3 regions of the Ruegeria sp. AA3 genome follow, and region 3 is predicted to be linked to each of the others. Evidence: riboswitches for the same ligand, from Rfam matches in the RefSeq annotation. Region 3 holds a riboswitch; each other region holds the start of a gene.
The links. A riboswitch is a leader RNA that binds a small molecule or an ion and turns the genes downstream of it on or off. The one in region 3 is predicted to bind cobalamin.
Positions count from the first base shown of each region.

Region 1: linked by a shared signal. The riboswitch ahead of ACR0JR_RS17285 (DUF4198 domain-containing protein) and the one ahead of ACR0JR_RS13915 (hypothetical protein) in region 3 are both predicted to bind cobalamin.
Region 2: linked by a shared signal. The riboswitch ahead of ACR0JR_RS20510 (DUF1636 family protein) and the one ahead of ACR0JR_RS13915 (hypothetical protein) in region 3 are both predicted to bind cobalamin.

Region 1 is NZ_JBQGAQ010000011.1:17,822-28,563, reverse strand. It holds gene ACR0JR_RS17305 (P-loop NTPase family protein) at 111-281, shown strand; partial or broken gene ACR0JR_RS17300 (beta-barrel domain-containing protein) at 552-878, shown strand; gene ACR0JR_RS17295 (acetolactate synthase large subunit) at 1,595-3,268, shown strand; gene ACR0JR_RS17290 (aldehyde dehydrogenase family protein) at 3,265-4,650, shown strand; cobalamin riboswitch at 4,763-4,965, shown strand; gene ACR0JR_RS17285 (DUF4198 domain-containing protein) at 5,096-5,881, shown strand; gene cbiM (cobalt transporter CbiM) at 5,888-6,499, shown strand; gene ACR0JR_RS17275 (cobalt ABC transporter permease) at 6,496-7,077, shown strand; gene cbiQ (cobalt ECF transporter T component CbiQ) at 7,077-7,859, shown strand; gene ACR0JR_RS17265 (energy-coupling factor ABC transporter ATP-binding protein) at 7,856-8,506, shown strand; gene ACR0JR_RS17260 (glycosyltransferase family 2 protein) at 8,584-9,831, opposite strand; gene hpaR (homoprotocatechuate degradation operon regulator HpaR) at 10,070-10,510, shown strand; gene ACR0JR_RS17250 (aminotransferase class III-fold pyridoxal phosphate-dependent enzyme) at 10,546-10,742, opposite strand, start outside.
Region 2 is NZ_JBQGAQ010000016.1:58,688-69,429, forward strand. It holds gene ACR0JR_RS20475 (cobalt-precorrin-6A reductase) at 1-204, shown strand, start outside; gene cobJ (precorrin-3B C(17)-methyltransferase) at 195-959, opposite strand; gene cobI (precorrin-2 C(20)-methyltransferase) at 956-1,684, opposite strand; gene ACR0JR_RS20490 (precorrin-8X methylmutase) at 1,681-2,310, opposite strand; gene ACR0JR_RS20495 (cobalamin biosynthesis protein CobG) at 2,310-3,449, opposite strand; gene cobN (cobaltochelatase subunit CobN) at 3,446-6,739, opposite strand; gene cobW (cobalamin biosynthesis protein CobW) at 6,745-7,800, opposite strand; gene ACR0JR_RS20510 (DUF1636 family protein) at 7,797-8,177, opposite strand; cobalamin riboswitch at 8,262-8,464, opposite strand; gene ACR0JR_RS20515 (NAD(P)-dependent oxidoreductase) at 8,610-9,557, shown strand; gene ACR0JR_RS20520 (glycosyltransferase family 2 protein) at 9,850-10,742, shown strand, end outside.
Region 3 is NZ_JBQGAQ010000007.1:134,057-144,798, forward strand. It holds gene ACR0JR_RS13875 (ribonuclease T2 family protein) at 1-177, shown strand, start outside; gene ACR0JR_RS13880 (hypothetical protein) at 174-662, opposite strand; gene ACR0JR_RS13885 (ArsR/SmtB family transcription factor) at 812-1,150, shown strand; gene ACR0JR_RS13890 (SRPBCC family protein) at 1,143-1,625, shown strand; gene recR (recombination mediator RecR) at 1,649-2,242, opposite strand; gene ACR0JR_RS13900 (YbaB/EbfC family nucleoid-associated protein) at 2,307-2,651, opposite strand; gene ACR0JR_RS13905 (DNA polymerase III subunit gamma/tau) at 2,841-4,601, opposite strand; gene ACR0JR_RS13910 (protein-tyrosine phosphatase family protein) at 4,772-5,275, shown strand; gene ACR0JR_RS13915 (hypothetical protein) at 5,279-5,605, opposite strand; gene ACR0JR_RS13920 (hypothetical protein) at 5,661-5,816, opposite strand; cobalamin riboswitch at 5,774-5,994, opposite strand; gene ACR0JR_RS13925 (alpha/beta hydrolase family protein) at 6,116-6,973, shown strand; gene rsgA (ribosome small subunit-dependent GTPase A) at 7,008-8,036, opposite strand; RNA gene ffs (signal recognition particle sRNA small type) at 8,195-8,293, opposite strand; gene ACR0JR_RS13940 (bifunctional 2',3'-cyclic-nucleotide 2'-phosphodiesterase/3'-nucleotidase) at 8,333-10,249, opposite strand; gene nudC (NAD(+) diphosphatase) at 10,387-10,742, shown strand, end outside.

The sequences.
Region 1 (10,742 bases), on a different contig from region 3:
TACGATGATGCGTTGGGTTCGATTCTTAAGGATATCGATTTAGCGATCAAACCGGGCGAAAAAGTCGCGATATAGGGCCCGATTGGGTCTGGGAAAGCACTCTGGCGCGCTTGATCTTGGATTTGTATGAACCTGATACCGGGGCGGTCATGCAGGATGGTCTGGATGCGCGTGCCGTGGATCCGGCGGATAAGACCCGCAATATTGGCGCTGTGTTGCAGGATTGCTGGCCGTTCTCAGGGACTCTGAAGGAGAACATCATTTCTGGCCGGTTTAGATAATCTCTTCCGGCTTCGGTCGCTTGTTTGCCATTCTTGGTCCTCTATTTCTTAAACATAGCGGTGGACCATTTCAGTTGGGGAGGCTCACAAACTGGCTTCGCCTGAAACCCGTATTCCAGCCTTTCAGACCCGTCTCGCACGTGCCGAAATTCGCGCACCGACACGCAGCATTGTCAATCAGGTTTTGATTTCGACTTTGGGCGGAGTGGTCCAGCAGGGTCAGACCGCAGTTGAAATGTACCGTTTGCCGAAACCGTCACAGTCGAGGCCTTTGTCGGGCCGGATGACATTGCCTTTATTCGATCTGATCTGGAGGTAAAGGTGCGTATTACGGCATATGACGCTTCACGCTATGGTGCCCTGGACGGGCGGGTAACGCGCATCGGCGCGGATACGGTACTTGCCCCGGATGGAGATACGTCGGTTTATGTCGTGGCGATACGGATGAGTGGAGCGTTGACGGACGCGGATGGGCAGAATCTGGACGTGATACCGGGAATGGTTGCTCAAGTTGATATGCTGCCCGAACCAAAAACAGTGCTGGAGTATCTGACGAAGCCAGTCATCCGCGTAAAGGACAGGGCGTTTCGAGACTGACGGATTACGGCTGTTCTGTCCCCGCACTCATTTTGTTACCGCGTTGATATCACTTCACCAATACGTGATGAGCCCTGTGCTGGATTATGGCCGTTCCAGTTCCAATCTAGTTTGAATATTTAGCCATCGACTTGATTGCAGCACACCTAGGCTGGGCCTAAGTCGAACCAAGAACGAGCCAAACAAACATGTTGCAGCAATCCAGTTCTCTCTTTGGTCTTGCGGTTCTATGGGTCGTTGTGATGCACGTCGGGGTAATCACCCAATTCGACAGGGCCATGAGGCGTAATTTTCCCGTGGTTGCCCGGTGTTGTCACGTTTTTGAGCGTTTTTGCGGGTTATTTTGGCAATATTTCTTTGTTCAGGATCGTGCGGAAACGCCCCTCAATTGGTCAGAGCAGTCAGGGATTGGGTGCGCCTACGAAAATGCTACTTCAACTGTTCCGCTCGGGTCGACGCGTGATTTGCGCCCCATTGGTGCGGTTCATTTTGCGCATTACCCATTGCTGACAGTGGAGCAGGGAGCGAAAGGCCACTCAGCTGCGATTGTCGGTCGATAAGCGCGGAACCCAATTCCGAGGACAAGCTTTTTCCCAAGCGACAGCGATTGCAAGCAGGTGGCTAATCGATGGACCTGAACCTCATTCAAAATGGTGGTACATTTAGTTTCGTGGCCACCCCAAGCTCACCGATCTGTCGTGAAATCAGGAGATTACATGTCTAATAATGACCAAATCGTATCGCCAATTAACAAAGCTTCTGATCTGCTGGTCGCAGCGCTTGAGGCGGAGGGTGTTGAGTACATCTTTGCTGTTCCGGGAGAAGAGAACCTGGATGTTCTGGAATCTCTAAGAACCTCAAAAATAGAGTTGGTTCTAACGCGTCACGAACAGGGCGCGGCATTCATGGCTGCGACCTACGGTCGTCTGACGGGTAAGGCCGGAGTCTGCATGGCGACGCTGGGGCCGGGGGCAACGAACTTTGCTACACCAGCGGCCTATGCTCATCTGGGTGGTATGCCGCTGATCATGATCACGGGGCAGAAACCAATCAAGAAGTCGAAACAGGGCCAGTTTCAGATTGTCGATATTGTTGGGCTATTCGATCCGATCTGCAAAATGTCCAAACAGATCGTACACGGCAACACAATCCCCTCATTGATCCGCGAAGCCTTTCGTGTCGCGCAAGAGGAGCGCCCCGGCGCGGTTTTGTTGGAACTTCCGGAAGACATTGCAGCCGAAGAGACTTCTGAGCATGTTCTTGAACCGCATCAGCGTCACTATGCCGTGGCCGGTGATGCAGTTCTGACCGAAGCGGCTGAGATGATCCGTGCTGCCAGGATGCCGCTTTTGCTTTTGGGGGCCGGGGCGAACCGAAAACACGCCCGCAGCGCATTGAGCAAGTTCGTGAACGATACCCAGATCCCATTTTTCAATACTCAGATGGGTAAGGGTGTCGTGGATGAGCGGTCCGAACTGTTTTTGGGCACAGCCGCTCTGTCGGATGGTGATTATCTGCACTGCGCCATCGAACGCGCTGATCTGATCATCAATGTGGGTCACGATGTTGTGGAAAAACCACCGTTCTTTATGGAAGAGGGCGGCACCAAAGTGATCCATGTTAACTACAAGGCCGCGCAGGTTGATCAAGTTTATTTCCCTCAAGTTGAAGTGGTTGGTGATCTGGCGCAATCCATCTCCAAATTGGGGGAGTTCCTGCAAGGACCTTTGGAATTTGACCGAAGTTACTTCCAGCGGGTCAAAAACGAGACCGATCTACACACATCAGAAGGCGCTGATGATCCGCGCTTTCCGGTCATCCCCCAGCGGTTTGTAGCTGACACACGTAAAGTCATGGGGGACTGCGATATCATCGCTTTGGACAACGGTATCTACAAAATTTGGTACGCCAGAAACTACCAGGCCTATCAACCCAACACGGTTCTGCTGGACAACGCGCTTGCGACCATGGGGGCAGGCCTACCTTCGGCCATGATGGCAGCGAAGCTATATCCTGAGCGTAGGGTTATGGCCATTTGCGGTGACGGAGGGTTCATGATGAACAGCCAGGAGATTGAAACCGCCGTTCGTCTTGGCCTCAATCTTGTTGTTACTGTTCTGAATGACAGCTCGTACGGAATGATCCGTTGGAAGCAGTCGCATGCGGGGTTTGATGATTGGGGATTGGAATTTAAGAATCCTGATTTTGTGCAATACGCTAACAGCTATGGTGCTACGGGTCATCGGGTCGAAAGGACAGAAGATCTGGTGCCTACCTTTGAAAAAGCGTTTGAAGCAGGTGGTGTGCATCTGATCAACTTGCCGGTCGATTACAGTGAAAACCAACGCGTTCTCATTGATGAGCTTGCGGCGAAGGTCTGTCTGATATGAGTAATGTTGTTGAAGTTCTGAACCCGTTTGATCTTGAGAAAATCGGCAGTGTCGAGGTTAAAAGCTGGAACGATATCAATGTCATGCTGAATGTGGCACACGGTCTGCACCGTGATCGAGGCACTTGGTTGCCTGCTTACAGGCGGATTGAGGTTCTGAAGAATACAGCTCGGATCATGTCCGGCCGCGCGGAAGACCTTGCGATGCTAATCGCCAGCGAAGGTGGCAAACCCTTGATTGACGCGCGCATCGAAGTGACGCGTGCCATTGATGGTGTCGAGCTGTGTATCCATGAGATCGGTCAGATGGCGGGTCGGGAAATACCGATGGATCTGACGGCGGCAGGATCGGGTCGGATTGCCTTTACACAGCGTGAACCTATCGGCGTAGTGGTTGCCGCAAGCGCGTTTAACCATCCGTTGAACTTGATCGTACATCAGGTGGCGCCGGCTGTGGCCACTGGATGCCCGGTCCTCGTCAAACCGGCACTTGATACACCACTGTCATGCGAAGCATTTGTCGACATCCTGTACGAGGCTGGCCTACCAAAGGAGTGGTGCCATCTGACGATTTGCCAAAATGATGTAGCTGAACGGATGATCACGGACGCGCGTGTCGGATTCTTTTCTTTCATCGGATCGGCACGTGTCGGTTGGATGCTGCGCTCGAAGCTGGCGCCGGGGACGCGATGCGCGTTGGAGCACGGCGGAGCGGCGCCAGTTATCATCGATGAGACAGCCGACATTGATGCCATGATCCCCTTGTTGACCAAGGGTGGATTTTATCATTCCGGTCAAGTTTGTGTCTCGGTTCAGCGTGTTTTTGCTCCATCAGGGATGGCGGAAACGGTCGCTCGAAAGTTGGCAGAAGCCGCCTCAGCGCTGAAGGTGGGTGATGCCCGTGACGCCAGCGTGGAATGTGGGCCACTGATCCGTCCGGGTGAAGTTGATCGAGTAGAACAATGGGTAGACGAAGCGGTTGCGGGAGGTGCCCGCGTAATGACAGGGGGTAAACGGCTGGGCCGAACGACCTATGCTCCGACTGTCCTTCTAAACCCACCCGCTGATGCGAGCGTGTCCACCTCCGAAATCTTCGGGCCGGTCGTTTGTGTTTATGAATATGATGATCTTAGTGCTGCATACGAAGCTGCAAACGCTCTTCCTTTTGCATTTCAGGCGTCGGTCTTTACCAAATCCCTGGATACAGCAATGCATGCCGTGCGGTATTTGGACGCCACGGCCGTCATGGTGAACGATCATACTGCTTTTCGGGTCGACTGGATGCCATTCGCGGGTCGCCGTCAATCAGGGTACAACACCGGCGGTATCGGCTACACCATGCATGACATGACGCAAGATAAGATGGCTGTAATACGGCTGTGAAGAAGCTGTCAGGATCGATCCGATGCTGGTCGAGCGAATGTGGGTACTCTAATTTCGCAAATGGCCCGCTTAGTGACGGAAACGATTGTTGACCGTGCTTTGCATGTTCTGGCATGAACACGCCATGTTCGGTTCCGGGGGATTCCCCTGGAAGCAATAGGGAATGTAGTGCGGTGCTCTTCGCGCCAAATCTGCAACTGCCCCCGCAACTGTAAGCGGCGAGCGCGGCTGACAATGCCACTGGGATATCCCGGGAAGGCCAGCATAGCGCTTTGACCCGCAAGTCAGGAGACCTGCCGAACACGCGCCCTCGGAAAGGGTGCTCATTGTCGGCGACGGGGTGTGCGCCTTATCCGTTTGTCTCGGTCGACGAACGGACGCGGGCCTTCCCCAAGTCAAAACCAAATATGTGCCGGGGAAGGCGCGACCTGAGAAGGACTGAGTTTTGAAGAAATTGCTTTTGGCAGCAGCAGCTGCTGCAGTGATGCCTGCGTTTGCGAGCGCTCATTTCCTAATGGAATACACAGAAAACACGATGATCGAGCGACCCGGTGATGTGCCGGTAAAGCTGATATTCTGGCACCCGTTTGAAGCTGGTCATGTGATGACGCTTGAAAAACCGGAAGAATTTTATGTGATCCACAACGGCAATAAAACCGATCTGCTGGCCACATTGGAAGAAACCACATTTGACGGCCCAGACAACAGCGCCAAGGCGTTCAAAGGCTCGGTCCCGGTGAAGCGTTCGGGCGACTATGTGGTGGTGACCGTTCCTACGCCTTACTACGAAGAATCTGAGGATATTTATATCCAGCAGATCACCAAGGCCTATCTGAACCGAAATGAACTGCCCACCGACTGGGATCAGCCGCAAGGTCTGGCAACAGAAATCCTGCCGCTTAACAAGCCCTACAACATCATTGCTGGCTCAACTTTCACGGGTCGCGTGCTGAGCGATGGCAAACCAGTTGCAGGGGTCGAGATTGAGATCGAATACATCGCCGCCGCCCCTGACCTCAAAGGCACGGGCGCCGCTGCACCGACGGTGTCACCGCTGCCAGGTGGTGCGCTGGTAGCGATTTCGGACGAGAATGGCTATTTCAGTTTTGGTGTACCCAAAGCCGGTTACTGGGGTTTCGCCGCTTTGGGCTCTGGTCCGAAAACCGAGCATGAAGGTAAAGAGCTGAGCCAGGATGCCGTGATCTGGATCCGCGCCTGGGATCTGGAGTAAACCCTTATGCACATTGTAGATGGTGCTCTTTCGAACCCTGTCGTAATCGGCGGTGCGATCGCTGCTGCAGGCGGGATTGCAATGGGGTTGAGGTCGCTGGATCTGGATCGCATTCCCACAGCGGGTGTTCTGTCAGCCAGTTTCTTCGTTGCTTCGCTGATTCATGTGCCGATTGGCCCATCTTCTGTGCATCTGATCCTGAATGGCCTGGCCGGGCTTTTGCTCGGTTGGGCCGCCTTTCCGGCTTTGTTTGTAGGGCTGCTGTTACAGGCTGTATTCTTTGGATTTGGCGGATTGACTGTGCTTGGGATAAATACGCTGAATATTGCCCTTCCGGCGGTACTGACCTGGATGATCTTTGGCCGCCTCATCGCCCGAGGCTCGGCCATTCAGGGGGCGATTTGGGGCGGTATCGGGGGGGCGTTCTCAATCGCAGCCACAACCGCGTTTGTTGCCATTTCGCTGGCGATGTCCGGTGACGCGTTCCTGCCTGCGGCCAAGCTGGTGTTTTTCGCCCATATACCGGTTATGGGCATTGAAGCCATGCTTACGGGGTTTGCCGTGATGTTGGCGCGCAAGGTGAAACCGGAACTGTTCAAAAAGGCGGTTTTAACATGAAACAACTGGTTGTTATTGCCACGCTGATGCTCACACCGATTTCGGCCCTCGCACACAAGGTCATCGCGGGGGTTTTCCCCGCTGGCGAAGCGATCGAGGGTGAGCTGGGGCTCTCCAATGGCGATATGGCAAGCGACCAGGAAGTTTTCGTCTACGGCCCCGATGGTGCTGAACTAGGTCACACCGTTACCGATGGAGACGGATTCTTTTTGTATATCCCCACAAAACCTGTTGCGCATACCTTCAAGGCCGATCTCGGCGCGGGCCATGTGGCTGAAGTGACCATGTCCGCAAACGAGGTGGCCGAAATCATGGGAGTTGCCGTTGAGGTTGCGGAGATCGGTGCTCAGCCGACGACTGTTGCAAGCGTTGGAACCGTGATGGTTGCGTCTCTGTCCGATCAAGAACGCGCCGCGATTGCTAAAGTGGTGCGCGACGAAACCCGCCCCTTGCGCCGAGAAATTGCCGCCTATCGCGAACATAACGATATGCAAAGTATTTTGGGGGGCATCGGGTATATCGTTGGTCTCTTTGGTGTCGGGTTCTATTTCGCCGCACGTCGCAAGTTGGCCGCCTGATGGCACATGCGCTGGAACCCCAGGCCAAAACTCTGGCCGAGGCAGGTGGGATTGAGCCCTACGGGGTGATCGCGGATTTGGATCCGCGGATGCGCATCGCGATAACATGTCTCTTTGCCGCCGTCACCGTTGCACTAAGTTCAACCCCCTCATTGTTGATCGCGCTTTCATTTTCGATCGGGCTGTTGCTGATGTCACGGTTGCCCGTTCGCCGAACTCTTAAACGTATGGCGATGATGGACAGCTTTATCATCTTCATGTTGGTGCTTTTGCCATTCTCCATGCCCGGAGACACCATGTTCACCCTCTTTGGATTTGCGGCAAGCTGGCAGGGGTTCTGGAAAGCCATTGAGATCGCGCTGACGGCAAACGCCGTGATATTGGCGCTGATGGTCCTGGTAGGGTCGATGGAGCCTGTCACATTAGGTCATGCATTGCACAAACTTCGCTGCCCGGAGGTGCTTGTGCATCTGTTGATGTTCACGATCCGCTATATCGAGGTGCTGCGCGAAGAGTACCTGCGTCTGCGCGGCGCGATGAAGGTCAGAGGTTTCCGGCCGGGAACCAACTGGCACACCTATCGCAGCTTTGGTTATCTGGTCGGTATGATGCTGATCCGCGCCATTGAACGTTCCGAGCGCATTCTGGATGCGATGAAGTGCCGAGGGTTTTCGGGCCGGCTTCTGTTGTTGCAGGAATTTAACCTGACCCGACGGGATTATTGGTTTGCCACGATGATGTGTGCGATTTGTGTCAGCCTTCTTATTCTGGATTTTCAATGACGATCCTTAATCTCGAAGACATTTGCTTTTCTTACCCGGGTCAGGCCCCGATTCTGGACGGGGTTGCGCTGCGGCTTGAGCCCGGTCAACGGTTGTCGATTGCAGGTCCAAATGGATCAGGAAAATCCACACTTTTTCGCATTGTCCTTGGCCTTCAAGCGCCCTCTTCTGGGCGCGTGAACATCTTTGGTAAGGATAGGTGTGTCGAGGCCGACTTTCACGAGGTTCGCCGCCGCATAGGACTGGTGTTCCAAGACCCTGACGACCAGTTGTTTTGCCCGACCGTGGCAGAAGATATTGCTTTTGGCCCGCTCAATCTTGGGCGCAGCACGACCGACGCGCTTGCCACCGTTGACAAAGTGCTGAGCGATCTGGATCTGATGCATCTGCGTGACCGTATCACGCATAAATTATCAGGTGGTGAAAAACGGTTGGTGACGCTTGCTACCGTACTCGCGATGGAGCCTGAGGCGTTACTATTGGACGAGCCGACCAACGCGCTTGATGCCAAGAATGAAGCACAGCTTCTGGAAATTTTGCAGGGATTACCTCAGGCAATTCTATTGGTTAGTCATGCCCCTGCGTTCCGCCTCTCGTTGGCGCCCGAGACCCTCGAACTCCGACGTGGGCAGCTTGTAACGGTGTGAGGCTGATACGCTGCGATCGGATGCCGCGCGTTGGCAGTAACCATCAGATCCAATGGAATAGGCAGATCAACCGAAAATCATGTTGGTTGGTTCAACGCCATTAGATCGGGATTGGCAGAGACATTCCCTCGTTCGGGTAGAACCGCTGAATGACGCGAGCGATTGCCCGCAATCATAGACAGCAAGAACCCGGAAAAAAACGTTTGCACCCCAATAACAATCATCGTGAACGCAGCGATCAAAGTGCGCATCTCGTTCAATGCCGCAAAGTCCGAGGCAATCCAGCCAGAGGTGATAGTGGCTGCCCAGATCAAGCCGCCAAATGTCAGGACAAGCCCGGCCAGAATCCAATATTGCAAGCGCGAATATCCCAACAAGACCCGAGCGCGTTCTGTTGGCAGTCGTAGCCCATCCCGATAGCTGCACATCAGTGCCGCCAGCCACAGCACCACCGTCTGAAAGGCCAGGACCATGGCTGCACTCGCCGCGACGGCCCAGTGATCGCCGATCCTGAAGCCACCGATCAGCGCCATTTCCTGATCTCCGCTAAGTTGCAGTAGAACGGTGATTGCAAATCCTGCGAGGAACAGGACCAGTGCAGGCACCAGAAACAGCCAGGTTGGGCTGAGCAAGAACATGTATATCAGGTGCCGAAGCCCATCTCTCCACGGATTCAAATGTGGTGCCCTACCGCGTCCGTCAGGGGACAAGGTTACAGGAACCTCGGCTATATTCAGCTTCCGCAGCACAGATTTCAGCAGCATTTCGGAAGCAAACTCCATGCCGGTTGAAGATAGGTTGAGCCGCTCCAATGCCTCTCGCCGGATGGCGCGGATGCCACAATGGGCGTCACCGATACCAGTGCGAAACAAAATTCTAAGAATGCCCGACAAGGCCGGGTTGCCGATATAACGGTTCTTCCAGGGCATTGCGCCTGGCTTGATTTCGCCACGAAACCGGTTGCCCATGCATAATTCGGCACCATTCATTAACTTTTCGATCATCGGAACCGCTTCGACGAAATCATAGGAACAATCGCTGTCGCCCATCACCAGATAAGTGGCGTCGCTTGCGGCAAAACCACCAATAAGGGCAGCGCCATAACCGCGTTCTTGAATGTTTACGACCCGGGCACCGGCCTTTTCAGCTAGGGCTTGACTGCCGTCCGTGCTGCCATTGTCTGCAACGATTACTTCGCCTGATATCTGGTATCGCTCAGCGAGTATCTGCAAGGCTTGTTGCGCTCTGATTACACAGGAAGAAATCGTTGCCGCCTCGTTCAGGCAAGGCATAACGATAGCGACCGAGTTTTCGGCTGGCACCATGGTTCAGATAGCTCCCAATAGCGGATCGTAACATCAACAATAAAAGATAATAGCCATAATAGTGTCCAAATCGTGGCCTTAACTGGCCGCAGTTGGAACATTTCGCTTGAAAGGGCTTGCTGGAAATTCTCCGAAGCGGCGGGCGCTAGTTACAGATAAATCTACAATAACGGGCACGGTCGCAGGAACTTGCCTTGTTAAACTTTGCAAACCAAGAATTGGCGATTAAGAAGGTCATATGAATACTCAGTCTCATACCAAAAGTACCGCCCGATCTCTTCCAATTGCGCTTTTGCGCGCGCGTGAAACTGTTATGGCACCCATCCGGGATATGCTGCAGGGTATTCGCCTGACTGAACAGAAATGGCGAATTCTGCGCGTACTGGATGAGTTGGGAGAGGTGGAGCAAAGCACTATTGCACATGAGGCTTGCCTGCTTTTACCCAGTGTGACCCGAATTCTACGGACGATGGAGACAGACGGGCAGATTACGCGCCGTCAAGACAACGAGGACAAGCGCCGGACTATGGTGCAGATCACCGACGCGGGTCGAATGATATTAGAGAACAATCTCGCCACATCGCTTGCAATATCGAACAATATCGAAGCGCAGCTGGGGCGTGAAAAGCTAGATCAACTTCTGGATCTTCTCGAGGAGCTGCAAGAGGTTAAAGTTTGACCCCGTCCTGGGAAAAAACGAGGTCAGTAGACAAGTCAGAGACTGGCCAGTCCGGTATCAAGCGCCGAGAGGATTTTGGCCACATCTTCCGAAGTGATCACCAGAGGTGGTGACAGGATGATGTTATTGCCGGACACACGAACCATTACACCGTCTTCATAGGCTGTTTTTTGTACCTGCAGAGGCAAGTGTTTCGCGATCGGTGCCTTTGTTTCGCGGTCTGAGACCAATT
Region 2 (10,742 bases), on a different contig from region 3:
GAAATTGAAGACCGGGGGCTGATGGAGCGTCACGGGACGCAGTTGGTCGTGTCCAAGAACGCGGGTGGCATCGGGGCGCGCGCAAAGCTGGATGCCGCAAGGGCGCTGGGTCTTCCGGTTCTGATGATCGACCGTCCGCTGTTGCCGCAGCGGACTGAGTTCGAAAAGGTTTCGCAGGTCTTGGACTGGCTGGTTCATACCTGATCCTTGTCAGGTGTGAATCTCGGCGTGTAAACGATCGGCGCGCCGTCGCGCTCGATAACGCGGGTCAATGACGAGCCGATGATCACGACGGTCTGCATGTCCGCCATGTCTGGCGTGGCCTCGGCCAGTGTTGAAATCCGCAACTTTTCATCCGTACGCGACACTGCGCGGGCGAACAGGATCAGGCGTTCTGGCTCACATTCCTCACGAAGGATTTCCAGTGTTTTTACAAAACCTTCTGGGCGTGACTTCGAGCGTGGATTGTAGAATGCCATCGCGAAATCCCCCTGTGCGGCGAGACGCAGGCGCTTTTCGATCAAGGACCACGGTTTCAGATTGTCGCTGAGGTTGATGGCGCAGAAATCGTGCCCCATCGGCGCGCCCGCACGGGCGGAAGCGGCCAGCATCGCAGTGATCCCCGGCAGTACGTCGATCTGAATGCTTCGCCATTCAGCGGGACCATTCTCCAAGGCCTCGAACACGGCAGCGGCCATCGCGAACACGCCTGGGTCTCCGGAGGAAACAACCACGACACGCTTGCCCTCGGCCGCCATCCGTAATGCGTGCTGCGAGCGGTCGATCTCGACCCGGTTGTCACTGGCATGTAGGGTCAACCCTTCACGCTCAGCAACGCGCGCGACGTAGGGGATGTATCCAACAACATCCGTCGCCTCGGCCAGAGCAGCGGTAACCTCGGGCGTGACCAGAGCTTCGTCTCCCGGTCCGAGGCCGGCTATTTTGACCCAGCCACTCATGGGCGACGGCCCTGACCGTGAACCAGGATGATCGAGAAATAGGGGGTGATACCCTCGCAATTGTCCGAGAGTTTGCAAACCCGCTGGTTGGGCATCTGGGCGTATTCGACGATCCATGCACGGTCATATAGATCGGCCCGTTTCAAGGCGCGTTTTACCTTGTCAAAGTTGCGACCGATCTTCATGACCACCAACGCATCGGTTTGGGTCATGCGTTCGGTCAGCGTGTCCTCGGACAATGTACCGACCAGAACCGTCAGGACGTCATCACCCCAGGTTATTGGATCGCCGGTAGCGGTCCAGGCACCCGACATTCCGGTAATGGCTGGTACGACCTCGACCTTAGATATATCCCGTAATCGATTGTAAAGATGCATGAATGACCCGTAGAAGAAAGGGTCTCCTTCGCACAGGACCACGACATCCTCACCATTCTCTGTCAACGACTTTAGGTGCGCGGCGCAGTCCTCGTAAAACACGGAAAGCAGCTCGTTGTACCTCGGGTCCGTCACCGGGATTTCGGTTGTTACGGGATACTCCATCGCAAACTCGATAGCGTCGCCGGGGATCATTCCATTGACGATCTTGCGGGCCTGCCCCGTGCGGCCCGGCTTGCGGAAGAACGCTACGTGGCGCGCATTGCGCAACAGGCGGTCTGCGCGGACGCTCATGAGATCCGGGTCACCAGGGCCAAGGCCCACGCCGTAGATCTTGCCCCCGCTCATTCCGCACGACTCGCGATGGCGTTGATGGCAGCAACAGTGATTGCACTGCCGCCCAAGCGACCTTTGACGATGCAGGAGGGCACAGGCTGCGCTTCCCACAAGGCGTCCTTGGATTCGACTGCGCCGACAAAGCCCACAGGGCAGCCGATGATGGCGGCCGGGCGCGGACAATCTGGGTCTTCCAGCATGTTTAGCAGATGGAATAGCGCAGTCGGAGCGTTACCGATCGCGACCAGCGCGCCGCCAAGATGCGGACGCCACAACTCTAGCGCAGCAGCAGAGCGCGTGTTGCTCATCTCAGCGGCCAATGGGCGCACGCGTTCGTCATGCAGAGTGCAGATTACCTCATTATCCGCAGGCAGGCGGAAGCGGGTCACACCTTCGCTGACCATGCGCGCGTCGCACAGGATCGGTGCGCCATTTTCCAGCGTGGTGCGGGCAGCTGTGACGAAGCCGGGCGAGAAATGCACGAACTCTTCCAGCCCAACCATTCCAGCGGCATGGATCATGCGCACGGCCACTTGCTCTTCATCGGCATCGAACCGAGCGAGATCGGCCTCAGAGCGTATGGTGGCAAAGCTCTGTTTGTAAATCGCCGCGCCGTCGGTTTCGTATTCATAGGGCATCAGGTGAAGTCCATGGTCATAAGTGTTTCTTCGGTCAGGCTGCGTTGGCAGGGCTCATCCCCTGCACGACCTTGTTTGACAAGATCAAATCGTCCATTGCATCCCACTAAGGTGACATCTGCAGTACCCATCCGGGCGCAACCCTTTGCACACCCCGAGACATGCAGAGATCCGGGCACTCGAGCCGCCAAAACGCGCGCGATCTCTCGCGTTTCCACTTGCGCCTGCGGACAGAACGGCGTGCCAGGGCAGGCGTCGGTGGTCATCAGCGGGTCAGTACCGTCTGTGACGAAGGCTGGTGCGGGAGTATCTGCTCCGCCTTCAAGCAGGATCAACCGCCACGGTGTAACTCGCAGGGCAGATGCACCGCTGCTCTCGATCAGTTTCGAGAGTGGGCCTGCGGGCAATTGCCCAAACGTCGCGCCCAAAAGTGTTCCCAACTCGCAAGCGCCAGGCTGTAGCAGGGTACCTATTGGGCCGGGCGGGCTGCCTTGCCATTCGAGCGGAAGGTCTTGCGCAGAGATCACGCGGGCCATTCGGCGTGTCTCGGGCGTATAGGTTTCAGAGAACCACTTTGCCAGTTCGATCAGTCGATCGATGGCATCGGCTTCAGAAACAGACCGCCCGGTCTCAGCACCGTCAGCACGCAGAATCAGGTCGTTTTCGCCGGTTTCCACGCGAATGTCAGCCGAGTCTCCGGCTAATAGGCGCTCGGGTCCAGTATCAATTGCAAATCCGAACTTGGCGGGCAGCGAGGGCAACTCTGCTAGGCGGTCAATCAGATGCTGCGTTAGTCGCGCTGTCAGATCACCTGCACGGTAGAGCGGTGTGACCAAAATATTCCGTCTGATCTCGATGCCGGGCTCGGCATCGAGAAGGTTCAGATCAGACAGCTCGGCCAATAGCGGCTGGTGGTCGGCTTCCTTGACGCCGCGCAGTTGCAGGTTCGCACGGTTGGTCAGGTCAATAGTGCCATTGCCGAAACGGTCGGCCAATTCGCACAGACCCAAAGCCTGCTGAGCGCTAAGCCGCGCCAACCGCGGGCGTACGCGCACGACCAGCCCATCGCCGGACATCATCGGGCGATGGGCGCCGGGGCACCAGCCTTGGACGACAGGTTTGTCGGTGAGAGCGCTCATCCCAGACCTTCCAAACCGGCACGGATCGAGTTTCGGCGCGTATTCCATAATCCAGCATCCAACAAGGCGCGGAAACGGTCTCGCATCGCTTGATGCGCACGCGGGTTCGCCTCTTGTAGAAAGGCATCGACGCCTTCGTCGCCAAGCGTGGCTTCATGATAAAGATCGAACAGATGCGGCGCGACGGTGCCAGACAAATGTGCAAACGATGCCATGTGATCAAGCGTCGCTGCAATCTCGGCCGCGCCTCGAAAACCATGCCGCTGCATCCCCGCTATCCATCCTGGATTGGCGGCGCGCGCATGAACCACGCGGCTAATCTCTTCGGGCAAGGTACGGGCGCGTGGATTTTCCGGGTTGGTATTGTCCAGGTGATAGAGCTGAGCGTTACCACCGGTGATTTTCTTGGCGGCAGCAAACCCGGCCTCATGCGTGGCATAGTCATTCGCCAATAGCAGGTCGGTCTCGGTCAGGTCCTGGAGGTGTACAAAGCTGTCAGCATTGGCGACACGCCGCGTAATGCCATCGACGTCCTTCGTGATGTGCTCACCTTCCAGTGCAAAGGAACTGGCATCTAACCACGCCTCACCCGCCTTTGAGCGGGCCTCATCGGTGTAGATTTCGGATAGTTGGGTCATGTTGACGCCATAGCTGCCGGGGGCCGGTCCAAAGACCCGTGCTGCCGGTTCCTGACCGGCATAAGGGTTCCAATCGGGCGCCTCATCCCGTTCAGATAGTGCCCGTACGGCCTGGCCAAAAAGCGCCGAAAGCGTTGGGAACACATCACGGAACAGGCCCGAGACCCGTAAGGTCACGTCCAGACGCGGACGGCTGAGGTCGGTGATCGGCAGCACTTCGATGCCCGAAACACGCTCCGAGCCTTTGTCCCAAACCGGTTTCACACCCAGCAAGTGCAGCGCCATGGCGAATTCCTCGCCTGCGGTGCGCATCGTGGCCGAGCCCCACAGGTCGACGATCAGCCCCTTAGGATAGTCGCCTTCTTCCTGCAGGTGTCGACGCACCAACTCCTCTGCCAGCTTGACGCCTTGAGTATAGGCCGCACGCGTGGGCACAGAACGCGGGTCGGTGGTATAAAGATTCCGCCCAGTAGGCAGCACGTCTGAGCGCCCGCGATAGGGAGAGCCTGAAGGTCCGGCTTCGATCCGTTTGCCAGCTAGCGCATCGACCAGAGCATTGCGCTCAGCTTGGGCAGAAGGCGCGGGGTTGAAATCACCCGTCACATCTGGAACCCGTCCAAAGATGTGCAGGCCGTCGCCGAACTGACTTTCCTTGATATCGCAGACAAATCGATCAATGCGCGTGATCGCCTCGGCGATGCAGGTGGCCTGATCGAGGCCAAGGTCGCTTGCCAGCCCAATGGCCTGGGCCTCGTCGCGGATATCTTCCTGTAACCGGTCACGGCGCTTGGGGTCCAGACCGTCCGCGTTCGAGAACTCATCCAGCAGTGCTTCCAGCCGAACCATGCGATCCGGCGTACCACTTTCTTTCATCGGGGGCGGGATATGGCCCAGCGTAACAGCGCCGATCCGGCGCTTGGCCTGCGCAGCTTCGCCGGGGTCATTGACGATGAACGGGTAGATCACCGGCAGATCGCCGATCAACACCTCGGGCCAGCATTCATTGCATAAAGCGACCGATTTACCTGGCAGCCATTCCAGCGTGCCATGGGCACCAATATGGATCAAAGCATCCGCGCCTATCCCTTTGCGCAGCCAAAGGTAAAAGGCGACGTAGCTGTGACGAGGCGTGCGCGAAAGGTCATGATAGTCATCCTCGCGCAGCTCTGGCGTGCCGCGTTCTGGCTGCAGCGCAACCACAGCGTTGCCACGCCGAAGGGCCGTGAAATGGAATGCTCCATCTGCGAACACTGGATCGTCCTCGGGGTCTCCCCAGACCGCCTGCAGATCGGCGCGCAATTGATCGGGTAGCTCTGCATGCGCAATCAGGTAGTCCTGCAATGACCATGAAATCCGGGCGCCCAGCAGGGTTTCGGCAATCGGCTCGGCCGGTGCGGTTGCATATCCCTCATTCTGAAGATCGGTCAGCATCGCTTCGGCTGAAGCAAGCGCATCAAGGCCAACTGCATGCGCTATCTGCCAGTCCTTACCCGGGTAAGTCGACAGAACCAGCGCCGGTATTTGATCCGAACTGGGCTTTTCGTGCAGGTCCAGCCAGCCAGAGACCCGATCGATGACAGCTTCGATCCGGTCAGCTTCAGGCTGGTGGGCAAAACGCGAATATTCCAGATAAGGATCGCGCTTGCCCGGTTCTTTGAACGACACGATGCCCGCGTTAATCCGCCCGTCGACCTCGGGCAGCACCACATGCATAGCGAGGTCGGCAGGCGAAAGCCCGCGTTCCGCCTCGGCCCAGGCTTTGCGGCGCGAGGTCGCGAGGGCGACCTGAAAGACGGGCACATTGGCAGCATCCAAGGGTGAAGTGCCTGATGCGCCCTTGCCCGAAAAGGAGGTGGCATTGATGATCGCCGAAGGTTTCAGCGCCACGATCGTCTCACGCAACCAGTCTGCGGCGGTTGGCGCTTTGAGCGATGGGGCGAACAGGCCAATGGCCTCGAATCCACGCGATCGCACACTGCGGATCAAAGCCGCGATTGGGGCAGTGTCGGCAGAGGTCAGGTAGGCCCGATAAAACGTGACGATAATGCGTTTTGCATCGCCCGAAAAAGCTGTGTCTGCCGGTATAACGCCACGATCCGGGCACCAGGCGCCGTAATCCGGTATGGACTTTGTCCCCATCACCGGACCGGCATATAGTCCCGCCGCCAGTGCCATCTGCGCGAGTGCGGCCTGCGCCGCAACCTCTCCGCCGGTGTCACACAGATGCGCCAAGCGCCGCAGGGTTGAGACGGGCAGGGTGGAGTACTCATCCAGCCGCGTATCTTCGCGCCCGTCCGCAGGCAGGACAGCCAGTGCGATCCCCTTGGCCTGTGCCAGTGCCAGAACCTGCTGCAAGCCGTAAGACCAATATGGCACGCCGCCAATCAGGCGGATCAGGATGCCTTTGGCCCCCTCAAGCGTCTGTTCGACATATGTATCGACAGAAAGGGGGTGTTTTAGAGCTGTCAGGTTGGCCAGCCGCAGGGTTGGCATGCGCCCGTCTGGCCCGCCACCGCGATGCCAGCCCGCCGCGAAAGCGCCAAGGTCACTGTCAGAAAATGACAGCACCACCAAGTCCGCCGGGCTCTGGCCCAGATCGGTTGGGGTCTCGGTTTCCTCTAACCCGTGGCTTTCGCGGAAGACGACGTGCATGACTCTTACTCGGCGGCCTCGGTCACACCCACAAGGATATCACGGATTTCGGCCTCTTTGATATCATCATGCTCGGCGATAACCACAAGGCGCGAACGGCGCTCTTCACCAGGTTCCCACGGGCGGTCATACTGATGACGTACCCGCGAGCCGACGGCCTGTACCAGCAGGCGCATGGGCTTGCCCTGAACCGCGGCATAGCCTTTGACGCGCAGGATGTTCAGTTCCTTTGCCAGGCGTTCGATCTTGGCGACCAAATCCAGCGGATCAGTCTGTTCCGGCAATTCGACGATGATACTTTCAAAATCGTCATGCTCGTGATCGTGATGACCATCATGATGGCTGGGACGCGCTTCCATGTCGTCCTCGGCAGCAGCTTCGAGGCCCAAGACAACGCGCACGTCCACGACACCTTCGGCGACTTCGACGACGGGTAGGGGGCGAGGGGCTTCGGCCGCGATGACCTCTTTGGCTTTGGCGACACCATCGGGACCGGCCAGATCCGGCTTGGTCAGCAGGATGATGTCGGCGCAAGAGATCTGATCTTCAAACACCTCCGATAGTGGAGTCTCGTGGTCGATCGACTCATCGGCGAGGCGCTGGGCGTCTACCGCTTCGACATTGGGTGCGAACCGACCAGCAGCAACAGCTTCGGCATCGGCCAAAGCGATCACGCCGTCGACGGTGATTTTCGAGCGAATGTCTGGCCAGTCGAACGCTTTGAGCAGCGGCTTAGGCAGGGCCAGGCCCGAGGTTTCGATCAGAATGTGATCGGGGCGCGGCTCCAAGGCCATAAGCGCTTCAATCGTGGGAATGAAATCGTCGGCCACGGTGCAGCAGATGCAGCCATTGGCCAGTTCCATGATGTTTTCTGCTGGGCAATCCGGGATTGCGCAGGATTTCAGGATATCGCCATCGACACCCACATCGCCGAACTCATTGACTACAACAGCCAAGCGCTTGCCTTGCGGGTTCTGCATCAAATGCTTGACCAGCGTCGTTTTGCCCGAGCCCAGAAAGCCGGTGATCACGGTGACGGGCAGTTTTTCGAGATTGCTCATTTCAGGGCTCCAATCGGGGGAATACGGGCCGCGCAATTCTTGCGGAAGTGTTCGGGGCGTTCACGCCATTTGACCAGCCCGTCCTCGGTCTGAAGGTACTTGGTGGCACCTTCAATGATGGTTTCAACGTGATCGGTTTCGCTGAGGTGTTCGTAAACGAATGTCCAGCGATCAGGTCCGCCACGCAGCACGATAGAACAGCCCTCATCGCAGTTTGACAGGCATTCTACTGCTTTCAGGGTGATGCCCTCGGGCAGGGCGGCCTGTTCAAGCGCTTTGTGCAGCAATGTGCCGGGGCGTTGGGCTTCGTCTTCGACGGGTAGGCCGCGACGGCATGTAGTGCAGACCAGCAGCTCGACCGGTGTGGTCTCGGTCATGTCTCTCATCCCCCCAATCCTCTTCGTGGGGGACGGGGTTTCATGCGGGCCGATCAAAGCCCCACACCGGAACACCCCGTCCGGTTTCATCTTCGGGCGTTGGCAGGTCTCCCGGCTTGCGGATGTCAGAGCGGTGCTCTGTCGGATGTCCCGCCTTCCCGGCATTCGCCAGTGGCTTGGGCACCCTCTCCGGTCACGGTCGCGGGGGCGGCTGCGTTTGACGGAAAATCCGCTGACGCATTCCCTTTTCATCTGCTGCTGCAGACACCAACACTTGGCTCTTGGGACAGCATCACCCCCCTTGTCAAGCGAGTCTCGCTCAACTGTGCGTACAGGGGCAAAAAAGCGACCTCTGAGGGTCGCTGGACGGCATGACTTAGGTCAACAGGCGTGTTCGCATGTGCATCGAAAGACGAACAGGGAGAGCGTCATATGAAAGTAGGCTTCATCGGGCTGGGAAACGTGGGCGGAAAATTGTCGGGCTCGCTGCTGCGCAATGGGATTGACCTGACCGTTCATGACCTCAACCCTGATCTTGTGTCTGGTTTTGTCGCGCAGGGTGCGAAGGCAGCTGAAAGCCCCGCCCAATTGATGCGTGATTGTGACGCCGTGATTACCTGTCTGCCATCTCCTGCCGCCTCGGACGCGGTAATGCAGGAGATGCTGTCCGAAGTGACATCCGGTAAGATCTGGATGGAAATGTCCACCACCGACGAAGCGGAAGTAAAACGATTGGGTGCTTCGGTGATCGAACGTGGGGGGGCTGCAGTCGATTGCCCGGTATCGGGCGGATGTCATCGGGCGGCTACGGGCAATATTTCGATCTTCGCAGGCTGCGATCGAGAAACATTTGAGCGCATTCTGCCGTTCCTGACGACGATGGGGCGCCGCGTTTTGCACACAGGCGATTTGGGATCGGCCTCAGTGTTGAAGGTGCTGACAAACTATTTGGCAACCGCAAATCTGATCACTTGCGCCGAGGCTTTGGTGACCGCAAAGGCCGCAGGGATGGATCTTGGCACGACCTATGAGGCGATCAAAATTTCGTCAGGCACATCATTTGTGCACGAAACGGAAAGCCAGGTGATCCTGAATGGGTCGCGCGATATCTCATTCACCATGGATCTGGTCAAAAAGGATATCGGTCTGTTTCAGGAGGTCGCCGACCGCGCCGGGGTGCCGCTGGAGATAAACCCGGTGATGATGAAAATCTTCGACGACGGAATCGCACGCTACGGTGACCGGGAACTTTCCCCCAACATTATCAAACGCCTTGAGGACGCCACGGGGCTGGATATCCGTGCTCCGGGGTTCCCCGCGGAAATGCAGGATGATGAGCCGGAAGAGCCGGGTTACGAAGTGGTTCCTCAAAACCGGTAAAACATAATGTGCTGATGTTCATGAAGAGTTTCGTTTGATGATGCCACGGCTTTCTACGGTTCGGAGGTGGTTATTCGGATCGTGGCAGGAAGGCCCTGATGAGGTCTGCGGTTAACTCAATTTTAGCTAGCGCTGAGTGCATATTGAATTCTATCAATTTCATCAGACCCGCTTAGGGGGCTGAGACGAGGCAGCCAGTTCTTCTTGGGACTTGCTGCGTTGGACAAATTCCGGAGGCTATTCTAAACAGATCAACAATAGTCCGATAATGGCACAGGCAAGAGTTTAACTTATGGGAAACGAGACCTTTCTCATCGTGACGACGATGAAGAACGAAGGGCCATTTATGATCGATTGGGTGGCTTACAACCGCGCAATCGGGTTCAATGATATCCTGATCTACACCAACGACTGTTCTGATGGCACAGATGTCATCGGTGATCGGATGCAGGCCTTAGGCTGGGCGCATCATGAGCGCAACAAGGTCGGACCACGGGCTACGCCCCAGAACCGGGCTTTTACCCGATCTCGCAGTCATCCAAGTTATCAGTCCGCAAATTGGATTATGAGCCTGGATGTGGATGAATACGTCAACATCCGTTTGCCTGAAGGCAATGTTCAGTCACTGGTAGAGGCAAGCGGTGAAGCTGATGCAATATCGATCTGTTGGCGTATGTTCGGAAATGCCGGCTTAAATGACTTTGTTGATCGACCTGTCCCTGAGATGTTCTTTCAGGCGGCCACCGAAGACAGCTACCCCCATCACCGGACGAAAGGTTTCAAAACGCTATTCCGAAATAACGGCAAGTTTAGTCGGTTTCGCGCCCACCGTCCTCGGATCAATCCAGAGGACGCTCCAAATCCCGACGCACCGTACGAAGGGGTGTTGTGGAGAGATGCAGGCGGAAACCTCTACCCGGCAGATCAGGTGAAATGGAAGGCGTGGCGCGGATTCAGCCATAAATTCGCGCGTATTCACCACTATGCAGTACGAAGTACCGATAGCTTTCTTGTCAAACGTGAACGGGGCCGGACTAACCATGTTGGCCAGGACCAAGGTCTGAAATACTGGCTTGTAATGAATCACAATGATGTCGAAGATCGCTCGATCTTGGGCCACATGCCCGCCATGCATGACATCAAAGCCGAGATGATGGCTGATCCACAGTTGGCCGAGCTTCACCA
Region 3 (10,742 bases):
GCATTTCTCAAGGCCAACGCCAATCTGGAACCAGACATGATCACGATCACCTGCAAGCAGGGATATATCGAAGAGGTCCGCCTGTGCCTGTCCCGCGATCTCAAGCCCGTTCCATGTGGCCGGGATGTTATCCGCGACTGCACTGCCAAAGACGCCGTGTTTGATCCGATTCGTTAGAGCTTTTTGTTCTGGCAATCGCGCGCATATTCCAGTGCTTTGGCCGTACCTTTCAGATCAATTGCCATGACAGTCTGACCCTCTGGGTTGTAAACGGTCATGGTCTTGTTCTGCGCAATCGAGGTGACAAAGCTCCGGTCGGTAAAGAACACTGTCGCGCCGGGCACGCGATCCTGTTTGAACCCGATGGCGGTGGCGTCAAAGCTCTTGCCGTCCAGATCAAACCGGATCAGATAGCTCTGCCCTGGTTTGATGTCGCCCCAAGCCTTGTTGTAAACGGTGAAATACCCACGATTGTCCAGCGCGTCATAGCCCAGCCGCACCACCGAGAGATCCTGATAGATCGTCTGGATCAGGCACCCATTTCCGAGGTTGGGGTCCATCATGATGTTCCAGCCTTCGACAAAGCCCTTGTCGATGAGTTCCTGCGACAGGGCGGCGGTGGCGCTGAAGGCGGCCAGGGTCAAGGCAAAAAGTCGGTACATCAGATCATTCCAAATCGTAAGTGATACTGACCCTTAGTAACCGCAAACCATTCTCTTCCAAAGAGAATTCGAGAGATTCAAACTGCAGAGTGATTCATTCTTCTATTTTACTAGTTGATTAATTAACCATATGGTTTATTAATGGGATTATGACTGACGACAAAAAATTGGATATTGCATTTGCCGCTCTTGCGCACCCTGCGCGCCGCGCCATGCTGGCGCGATTGGCGCAAGGAGAAGCGACAGTAAAAGAACTGGCCGAGCCGTTCGATGTAAGCATGCCGGCAATCTCTAAACATCTTCGTGTTTTGGAAGAGGCCGGGCTGATTGAGCGTTCAAGAAACGCTCAGTTCCGACCCTGCAGACTAAACCCGGAGCCTTTGGAATCGATTGCAAACTGGACTGACCAATATCGTCATATTTGGGAGGTTCGGTTTGAAGCGATGGAAAAACTACTTAGCGAAACAAAGGATTTGAATGATGAGTGACTCAGAAAACTGGGTGCGAATTGTGCAGGAATTCCAGGCTCCGGCGAACCGGGTCTGGCGTATGTGGACCGATCCGGCGCTTTTTCAGAAATGGTATGGGCCCAAAGGGTTCTCAGTTCCAACTGCAGAGATCGATTTGCGTGTTGGAGGTATACGAAAGGTCTGTATGGAAATGAAAACGCCGGATACCACCATGAGGATGTGGTTTACTGGCGTTTATAAAGAAATCTCAGAACCGTCCCGGTTGGTCTATACCGAGAGCATGTGTGACGAGGATGGAAATATTCTTTCGCCAAAAGATATGGGGATGCCCGAGGGAAGCCCAGACATAACCGAGGTGATTATTGATCTTCTCGAACAGGATGGTAGGACACGCATGACCATGGTCCATCGGGGTGTGCCTGCCGGAAGTGCAGGCGAAGGCGGATGGAAGCAAGCATTCGAGAAGCTGGATGCTGTTCTCAAGGAAAGATGATGCTTCGGCCTTGATCTGACGGTCTAAAGTTCCTTCCTTGCCCTAAGCGCTGCTGTGATCGTCCCATCATCCAGATAATCCAACTCGCCTCCAATCGGGACGCCCTGCGCTAGGGAAGTCAGGCGGACCTGCCCATCGAGTTGGTCGGCGATGTAATGTGCGGTGGTTTGGCCATCAACGGTGGCGTTTAGGGCGAGGATGACCTCGGTGATACCCTCGGCCAGAACACGATCCTTTAGCCGTGGGATACGCAATTCATCCGGGCCAACGCCATCCAGTGCTGACAATGTGCCGCCCAAAACATGGTAGCGACCCTTGAAAACCCCGGCGCGCTCCATCGCCCAGAGGTCGGCGACGTCTTCCACGACGCACAGTTCCCCGGTTGCACGGTCTTCGCTATTGCAGATGTCGCAGATATCGGTTGTGCCCACATTGCCGCAGTTTAGGCATTCACGGGCAGTGACAGCCACCTGCTGCATGGCATCTGAAAGCGGCGTTAGAAGCAGGGCGCGTTTGCGGATCAGGTGCAGGACGGCGCGTCGGGCCGAACGAGGGCCGAGGCCGGGCAGCTTGGCCATAAGGTCGATCAGATTGTCGATGTCGCTGTTCGAACTCACCGCGAAGCTCCTGCAAAGAGGCCGGGTAAGTAAGCCCCGGCCATTGATCCGTCAGGAGGGTGTATCAGAACGGCAGCTTGATGTCTGCGGGTAGGCCCATGCTTTCGGTCAGCTTGGCCATTTCAGCCTGCGAGCGCTCCTGCGCCTTGGTCTGGGCGTCCTTGATCGCAGCGAGGATGAGATCCTCGACCACTTCCTTGTCATCGCCGTTAAATATCGACGGGTCGATATCCAGACCTTTCAACTCACCCTTGGCGGTTGCGGTGGCTTTGACCAGGCCGGCGCCCGATTCACCGACAACCATCAGGTTGTTCAGCTCTTCCTGCATCTCGGTCATCTTGGTCTGCAAGTCCTGCGCAGATTTCATCATTTTGGCCATGTCACCCAGGCCGCCGAGTCCTTTAAGCATCGGTAATCTCCTGTCACTCGATTTGAGGCCTAGATACGAAGCGTAACCGCGCGACACAAGAGGTCAGGACACTCCCGCCCGTCGTCAAGACCTTTCCTCCCGTTTGGTCCGGGCAGGATCGTCGGCGTCAGCCGAGGAGCCGTGGCGGCACGGGAGCACCTGGCTGGATTGAGGAGATCGCTTTCAGGATCAGTCTTCCTCGAACGGATCCCATTCGTCATCTACTTCGGGCAGGGCTTCAGTTTCGACCTGAGCAGCGCGTTGCTCGGCTGTTTCGATGCTTTTGATCCGCGCTTTCGGGAAATGACTCAGAACCGCTTGCACCAGTGGATGCTTTTCCGCTTCGGCTTTGAGAGCCAGATCAGCAGCATCCCGAACTTCCGCAATTGTCGGAGCGTCGCCTTCTGAGACAATCGATACTGCCCAACGGTTACCCGTCCAGCGCTGCAGCGATGCACCCAACCGTTGAGATAGATCGGTCGGGGCATTGTCGGTCGGGGTAAATTCAATCCGTCCCGGTTGGTACGACACGAGGCGTACCCCGTTTTCGACCTCGACCAGCAGTTTCACATCCCGGTTGGTACGGATTAATTCAACCACATGTTCAAAAGTGGGATACCGCGCTAGTGCTGCCTGTACGTCCTGAGCCAGAGCTGCACTCGGTCCACCTGCATTCCCACCGATGGCCGAAGAGGTATAGGCCGGTCGGGCAGAGGCCTGTGGCGCAGCGCTCGCCTGGCCTGGCACTCCGATACCCGAACCCGGCGCGGGATTGGGGGATGGAGGTGCATCCTTTAAGCGCTTGATCAGTTCTTCCGGAGTTGGCAGGTCGGCCACATGGGTCAGGCGGATCACAGCCATTTCTGCAGCCATCATGGCGTTGGGTGCAGCCGAGACCTCTTCCAGAGCTTTGAGCAGCATTTGCCACATGCGGGTCAGAACACGCATTGGCAGCGCTTCGGCCATCTGTTGGCCTCGGGCACGTTCGTCGGGTGAAACGGTTGGATCTTCGGCGGCATCGGGGGTGATTTTGACCACCGAAACCCAATGGGTGATCTCAGCCAGATCGCGGAGCACAGCCAGAGGATCAGCACCTTCTGCATATTGTCCGCTAAGTTCGGTCAAAGCACTGGCCGCATCACCGCGCAGGATCATGTCCATCAGATCCAGCACTCGACCCCGATCCGCCAGCCCGAGCATGGCGCGCACCTGATCTGCGCTGGTTTCACCCGCACCGTGCGAAATCGCCTGATCCAACAGCGAGGTTGCGTCACGGGCGGATCCTTCGGCGGCTCGGGTGATTAGCGCCAATGCGTCATCGGCGATCTGCGCATTCTCGGATTCAGCGATCTTGCGCAACAGGCCGATCATATCTTCGGGTTCGATCCGCCTCAGATCGAAACGTTGGCAGCGCGACAAAACAGTGACCGGGACCTTGCGGATCTCGGTCGTGGCGAAGATGAATTTCACATGCTCGGGTGGTTCCTCAAGCGTCTTGAGCAGCGCGTTGAAAGCGCTGGTCGATAGCATGTGGACCTCGTCGATAATGTAAATCTTGTAGCGTGCGCTGGCGGCACGGTAGCGGACACTGTCGATGATTTCACGGATGTCGTTCACACCAGTCCGGCTGGCGGCGTCCATCTCCATCACATCGACGTGGCGGCCTTCCATGATGGCCACGCAATGCTCGCACTGACCGCAGGGTTCGGTGGTGGGTTTACCTTCGCCATCAGGCCCGATGCAATTCATCCCCTTCGCGATGATCCGGGCTGTGGTTGTTTTACCGGTGCCACGGATGCCGGTCATGATAAAGGCCTGAGCGATCCGGTCCGCCTCGAACGCGTTTTTCAGTGTGCGTACCATCGCGTCCTGACCGACCAGATCGGCAAAGGTTTCAGGACGGTATTTGCGGGCAAGAACCTGGTAGGCGGGGCTTGGCGTATCGGTCATGTCTGCTCTGTCGGATTCGAGTTATGCCGCAGCGTAGAGGGCCCCGCTGTCCGCGTCCACAGCAAGCCGCGAGGATTTTCATTTTGGATTGCCGGCCGACGCGGTTAATATCGTACAGTCTAAGACCAGCCAGAAAGATTTTCTGATCAGCGTTTCGGGGGGAGCGTAGAATGGCTCAGATTGTTATCCATGCACTTCAAGTGGGCGGGGGCACGCTTGCGTTAACTTCAATGCCAGGGCGAGGAGGAGACTATTCCGGTGATCTTGATGCGGTTACCGGATGGAAGCCCGGCCTTATTCTGTCGATGACTACCGAGGTCGAGATGATCCTTGATGGCGCCAGGGATTTTGGGGCCGATGTTCGCAGCCGTGCTTGTCGCTGGGTTCATCTGCCAGTCGAGGATTACGGTATACCTTCCGACGACATTGATATGCGCTGGGTGGATGCCAGCGAGTCCGCTCGCCACGCATTATCGGGTGGAGGCCGAGTACTAATCCACTGCAAAGGCGGATGTGGCCGCTCTGGTATGGCTGTATTGCGCTTGATGGTCGAGTGTGGAGAGCACCCGGACGAGGCATTGAAAAGATTGCGAGCGTTGCGCCCATGTGCAGTTGAAACTGACGCGCAGCTGCGCTGGGCGACTGCGCCTGCCAGAGTTTTGGTAGCCGAATAGCGATCAGGCCGACGGACGGTATTCAGCCCGCGCCCGAGTACTTCCGCCCAGGGTTAACACTTCCAGCATCGCGCAAGGCGGTCGGGACAAGGTGCCTGCAGGGATGGGGTGCGATTCCGTGCCAAACATCAGGTCTGCATAGCTGTCCAGATGGTCGATCGCGACGTCTGAATCCGCATCACAGAACACTCGGGTTTCTTCGGGACCGGAGCGAAATCGGGCGGTGCACCCACTAGCGCAATGAGTCAAATCGCAGCTTCCTTCGATTCCGAATCCTGCGGTGGTAGTGGGGCCAGCTTTTCCAACCGAAGTGGCCAGTGCCCGTGCCATTCGTGCCAAAGCGGGGCAGTTTTTCCCGGTCCGTTGGCAAATTGTTGCCGAGAATTTATGCGTGTTGGTCTTCCAGATCATTCATGCGCCCTCCGCGCAGGGCAGGGGCATCAATCAGGAGGGACAGCATGCATGCGGTCTTGCCCTGCCCGGACACCCCGCCCGAGTTGCAGTTTCGATTTGATGGCAGGTCTCCTGACTTGCGGGTCATTGCTTTGCCGACCTTCCCGACCTTCAAGGCCAGTGGCATTTCGACATCGCTCTCCGCTTACAGTTGCGGGGGCAGTCTCGGACTGGGTTCGTTCCGGTTTTATCCGGGCAGAACCGCACCGTGTTCCCTTTTCATCCCGGCCCGGTTGGGCGCGAGAACCATCACGTCATCGCTAGCGGTACAATCGTTCGGGAGTCAAGAAGATTGATCATGGCATGTGACGCACGGTCCAGCCACGTCAACCTTGACTCGGCGCACCTTGGGTGAACTGATCGGTTCAGTTGGTTTCAGAGGGCACCATGTTGGACACACAGCAAGCGGTTGTCACCGAGGACATTCAGTTTCAGTCCGGCCCGGCAATACTGTCGGCACGGCTCTATCACCCTGTCGCAGAACCAGACAAAGTTGTTGTGATCAACGGCGCAACCGGTGTGCCCAGAGACTACTACCAGCATTTCGCAAGTTGGCTTGCAGAAGCGCACGGCATGGCCTGCCTTACCTATGATTACAGGGATTTTGGTCACTCTCTGACAGGCTCACAAAAGCAATCGCGTGTCACCATGGCGGATTGGGCGCTGATCGACATACCGGCTGCACGGACCGAAATGCGGCGGAGGTTTCCACAGGCCAAGCTTTGGAGTATTGGGCATTCTTTGGGCGGGATGTTTGGTCCGGTCCAACCCGATATCGATCAGATCGACAGGATGATCTGTGTCTGTTCCGGTCTGGTAACGCTGAAGGATCATCCTTGGCCTTACCGCGCTTTGGCGACGTTGTTCTGGTACGGTCATGCGCCCCTGGCGGTACATGCGCTCGGGTATTTGCCCGGAAAGGCTTTGGGTTTTGGAACAAATCTGCCATCCCGAGTTTACTGGCAATGGCGCAAATGGTGCACAGCGCCCCAAAGCTATGTACCCGAAATCGGAGACACGTTGCCGGCAAACCGCTGGGCCGACATGGGCAAGCAAGTTGACATATTCGCCTTTGAGGATGATCAGGTTGTGCCCCCCCAGGCGGTTTGGCGGCTTGCCGACCTCTATGGTTCTGGCGCGCGGCGCCATCTGCTTTCGGCAAATGAATTCGGGTTATCCGAAGTCGGCCATATCGGCGCGTTTGCCCGGCGAAACGCTGCCGTCTGGCCCCGGTTGATCGCCTGAAATGCTGGGCACCGGTAACCGGTGCCCAGAAAGGTCAAAGTCCCTTGCGGGATTTTTTCTCGTGCATCACGCTGCGCACCATTTTTCCAAACGCTTTATCGCGTGCGCGTGCCTGCGCCACCGAAGCCGAATTGTGCTGATCTTCGCGACGCAGCTTGCGCCATCGGTCCAGCCGTGCGGGATCAAGTGCCCCGGTTTCGATTGCAGCCTGTATCGCACAGTCGGGCTCGGTGTTGTGCTGACAATCAGAGAATCGACAGTTCAGGCTCAGGTCCGAGATGTCCGAGAACACCTCGTCCACACCCTCTTGCGCGTCCAACAGGCGCAACGCACGCATGCCGGGTGTATCGATCAACCAACCTCCGTTGCTCATTCGATGTAGCGCACGCGCTGTTGTTGTGTGCCTGCCACGCGCATCATCTTCGCGAATGCCTGAGGTGGCTTGATCCTGTCCAGTCATCCCGTTGGCGAGTGTCGTCTTGCCAACGCCAGACGATCCGACCAGGGCGCTGGTCTGTCCCTTCGGGCACCACGACAGGACCTGTTCGATATCGGACTGATCCAAGGCATTTACGGCCAAAACTGTCAGAAACGGGGCCAGTGACTGGGCCTGTTCGACATAAGCAATTGCGTTGTCGCAGGTGTCCGACTTGGTCAGAACGATCACCGGATAGCTGCCTGCCTGATGGGCCAGCGCAAGATAGCGCTCTAGTCGGGGCAGGTTGAAGTCGGCATTGCAGGAACTGACGATGAACAGCACATCCACATTGGCCGCGATTAACTGTGCTGCGACGCCTGTACCCGCAGCCCGGCGCTGCAGCAGGCTGCGCCGTTCCAGAACACTGCGTATGCGTTTGTTTTCATCGGTCAGCACCCAATCTCCGACGGCAAAAGCACCAGTTGGTTGGTCTGGACAGAGTAGGGGAGTCTCGCCTTCTGGACTCAACCCGATCAACCGATCCCGGTGAACGGCTGCGATGCGAAAGGGGAGAAGAGACGGCTCAGCCGCATGCTGAGCTGCAAAGTGAGATGACCATCCGAGGTCCGATAAGGAAAGTGACATGTGTCTGCCTGTAATCAGAAAAAACAATCCTGTCGAATGGCGAACGCGCATTCGCAGGTGAGGTATTCAGGCAGTCAGCTGGAAAAAAGAATCAGAACCGGTCTGCCCGAAGGGTCATTGCTACAATCATAAACGCCCTCCTACGGCTAATGGGTTCAAAGTGAGAGGTTGGACATCGACCCAAGCGGGGCTCGTTGTGGCTGCTTCCTTCCGGACCTGACCAGGTTGGCGAGGCGCTCGCCCGCGCCAACCTCTCGAACATCGATATAGGCCTCCGGCTGTAAAATGGCAACCCGTCAGAAGGTCAGATGAATGCGCATAAACCCATCGGTATCACGGGGCAGTATCTGGGGATCATAATCCGCCAATTCTTCCAGGTATTTGTCCGCGCCGGGACCGGTGGTCAGAATTGCTCCGCGGCTTTGGGTCGGCACAAACGAAAACGGCTGAGGAGCTTGTTCCAATGGGTCTACGGGCGATCTTCCCGCGATGTAATCGCACAGGATTTCGTGAATGCGCAGCGACGGCAGGTTTATCTGATCTGCTTGAAAGTCGACAGGAAAATGACCGCCCCCGCTGGCGCGATAATTGTTGAGTGCAACAACAAACCTTTGATCGGGGGCGACAGGCAACCCTTGAAATGTAAGATCGCGAACGCGGCTATGGCCGGGATCTGTGATCCGTCCGGTTGCATCGAAACGAGCGGGTTGAGACAGGTCGAACCGGCAGGTCACGCCATGCAGTACATCAAAATAATACCCCGCCCGCAGAGGATCGATGAGGTTGACTGGATCATTCAGCGAAAGCTGATTGAACAGTCCGGCGGACATCTCAAGCCAATCACGAACCTGTTCTCCGGTGATCAAAGTGGCACGCAACTCGTTTGGAAACACGCACAGATCAGCCACATTGCGTACCGAGATACTTCCCGCCGGGACATCGGTATAAAATCGAGTGCCTGCGCGGCCTCCGAATTTGGTCGGGGCGGCGGCTGACAGGACGGGATGGTCTGCCCATTCAGTACTCAATAGGTACGGCCGAAGCGCTGCAGCTTGAGCGGTTGCGATAAGCGCCAACCCACGATCAGGGGCGCAGAACGAAAAATAGCTGTGTAAAGGGTGTGGGAAATTGCCGACGGGCTTGGCTGCGCGGACGCGTGTTGCTGTGTGGCCTTGGGCAAACAACTGCGCCAACTCCGGGCAATCGGTCACCGGCGATTTTGCTTGATTGACTGAGCGTAATTCGGCTTCGCTCTTGACGATGTGCCAGCCGTCAATATCTCGACCCAGGGTCAAATCAATGAGGCCGAGGTGTGAGCCTCCCCAACCCGGCATCACCACCGGTTTGCCATTTACAAGTCCGCGATTGCTGTCGACATGTTTCAAACCGACATGCGCCGCGCCCGGCAGAGTCAGGTGTGTATGGCCAGCAACGATTGCATCAATGCCTGTCAGGGCCGCAAGTGGAATAACGGCATTTTCCAGTTCTGGCTGTGCCTCTGCCGAACCGAGGCCTGAATGAGCCAGCGCGACGACCAAATCGCATCCATCTTTGCGCAGTTCTGCTGCTGTACGTTGTGCAGCGGTTAGGATGTCGGCAATTTGCACGTCATCCCGCAGCATATGCGCCTCCCACCGGGCGGTCTGAGGTGGCAGGACAGAAAGAACACCTATGCTAATAGGAACATCTTCTCCACCGATACTGATTGTGCGCTGCAGAATTGCTTGGGACACCCAGCCCTGTTCGGGAGTGTTGCTTTTCATGTTGCTGCAAACAACCGGACACTCGAACTGACCTGTGATGCGATTGATGAATTTTAGTCCAAATCCAAAATCGTGGTTGCCCAATCCGACTGCATCATACCCCAGGATATTGAACGCCTTGGGCAAAGGGTGCTGGGCTGGCATGGCTTCGGCCGCCCAGTCGCCAAACGGGGTACCTTGCAGGCTATCGCCATTGTCGAATAGCAAAACCAGCGCCCGGTTGCGTTCCGCCTGTTCTTGGGCGACCCGGATCATGCTTGCGGTGCGGGCGAGGCCGACATCAGGATCGGGGCGATCGGCATAATAGTCGTATGACGTCATGTGCATATGAAGATCAGAGGTCGCCAGGATCCGAATGTGCGCGCGACCTTTGGAATATCGATTTTGAGGCAGGAAAACTTCGGCTTTCAATATTTTTACTTCTGGATGATTGTGTAACGTAAACTTCACTATGAGTTGTATTTAGTGCAAATTCCGAGGCATTGCTGCGGTCTTTCGACGGCGCAAGAAATATTGATCTGTGAATACCCCGTTGCACCGGTGGTCAAGACATGGCAGCCCTTTGCGCAAATACAGGAATGACAGGCATGAAACGCGCAGAACAGGTAACTTTTGGCGGCTCTGGGCTGGACCGGGCAGGATTGCTGCGAGGCGATGCGGACAAATTGGCGCAGGCCCATGCTGACCCGTCAGCAACATGTGTTCTGCTGTGGCGCGGCAAAATTTTGGCTATGGGTGACGCTGTGGATCAGTTGGCGCTGCTTCCCATGTCCCACGATATTCTCAAAAATGGTCCGGGCGGTGTGATCGATGTGCCCATCTTGCTTGGGTGTATGGGCGACGGATCGCCTCTGTTTGCCTTGGATATATCTGATTGGGCGGCCGAGGGGCTCGACCTCTCTGCCGTCGGGGAGTTTGTGGATGGTAGCGAACAACAGCACCC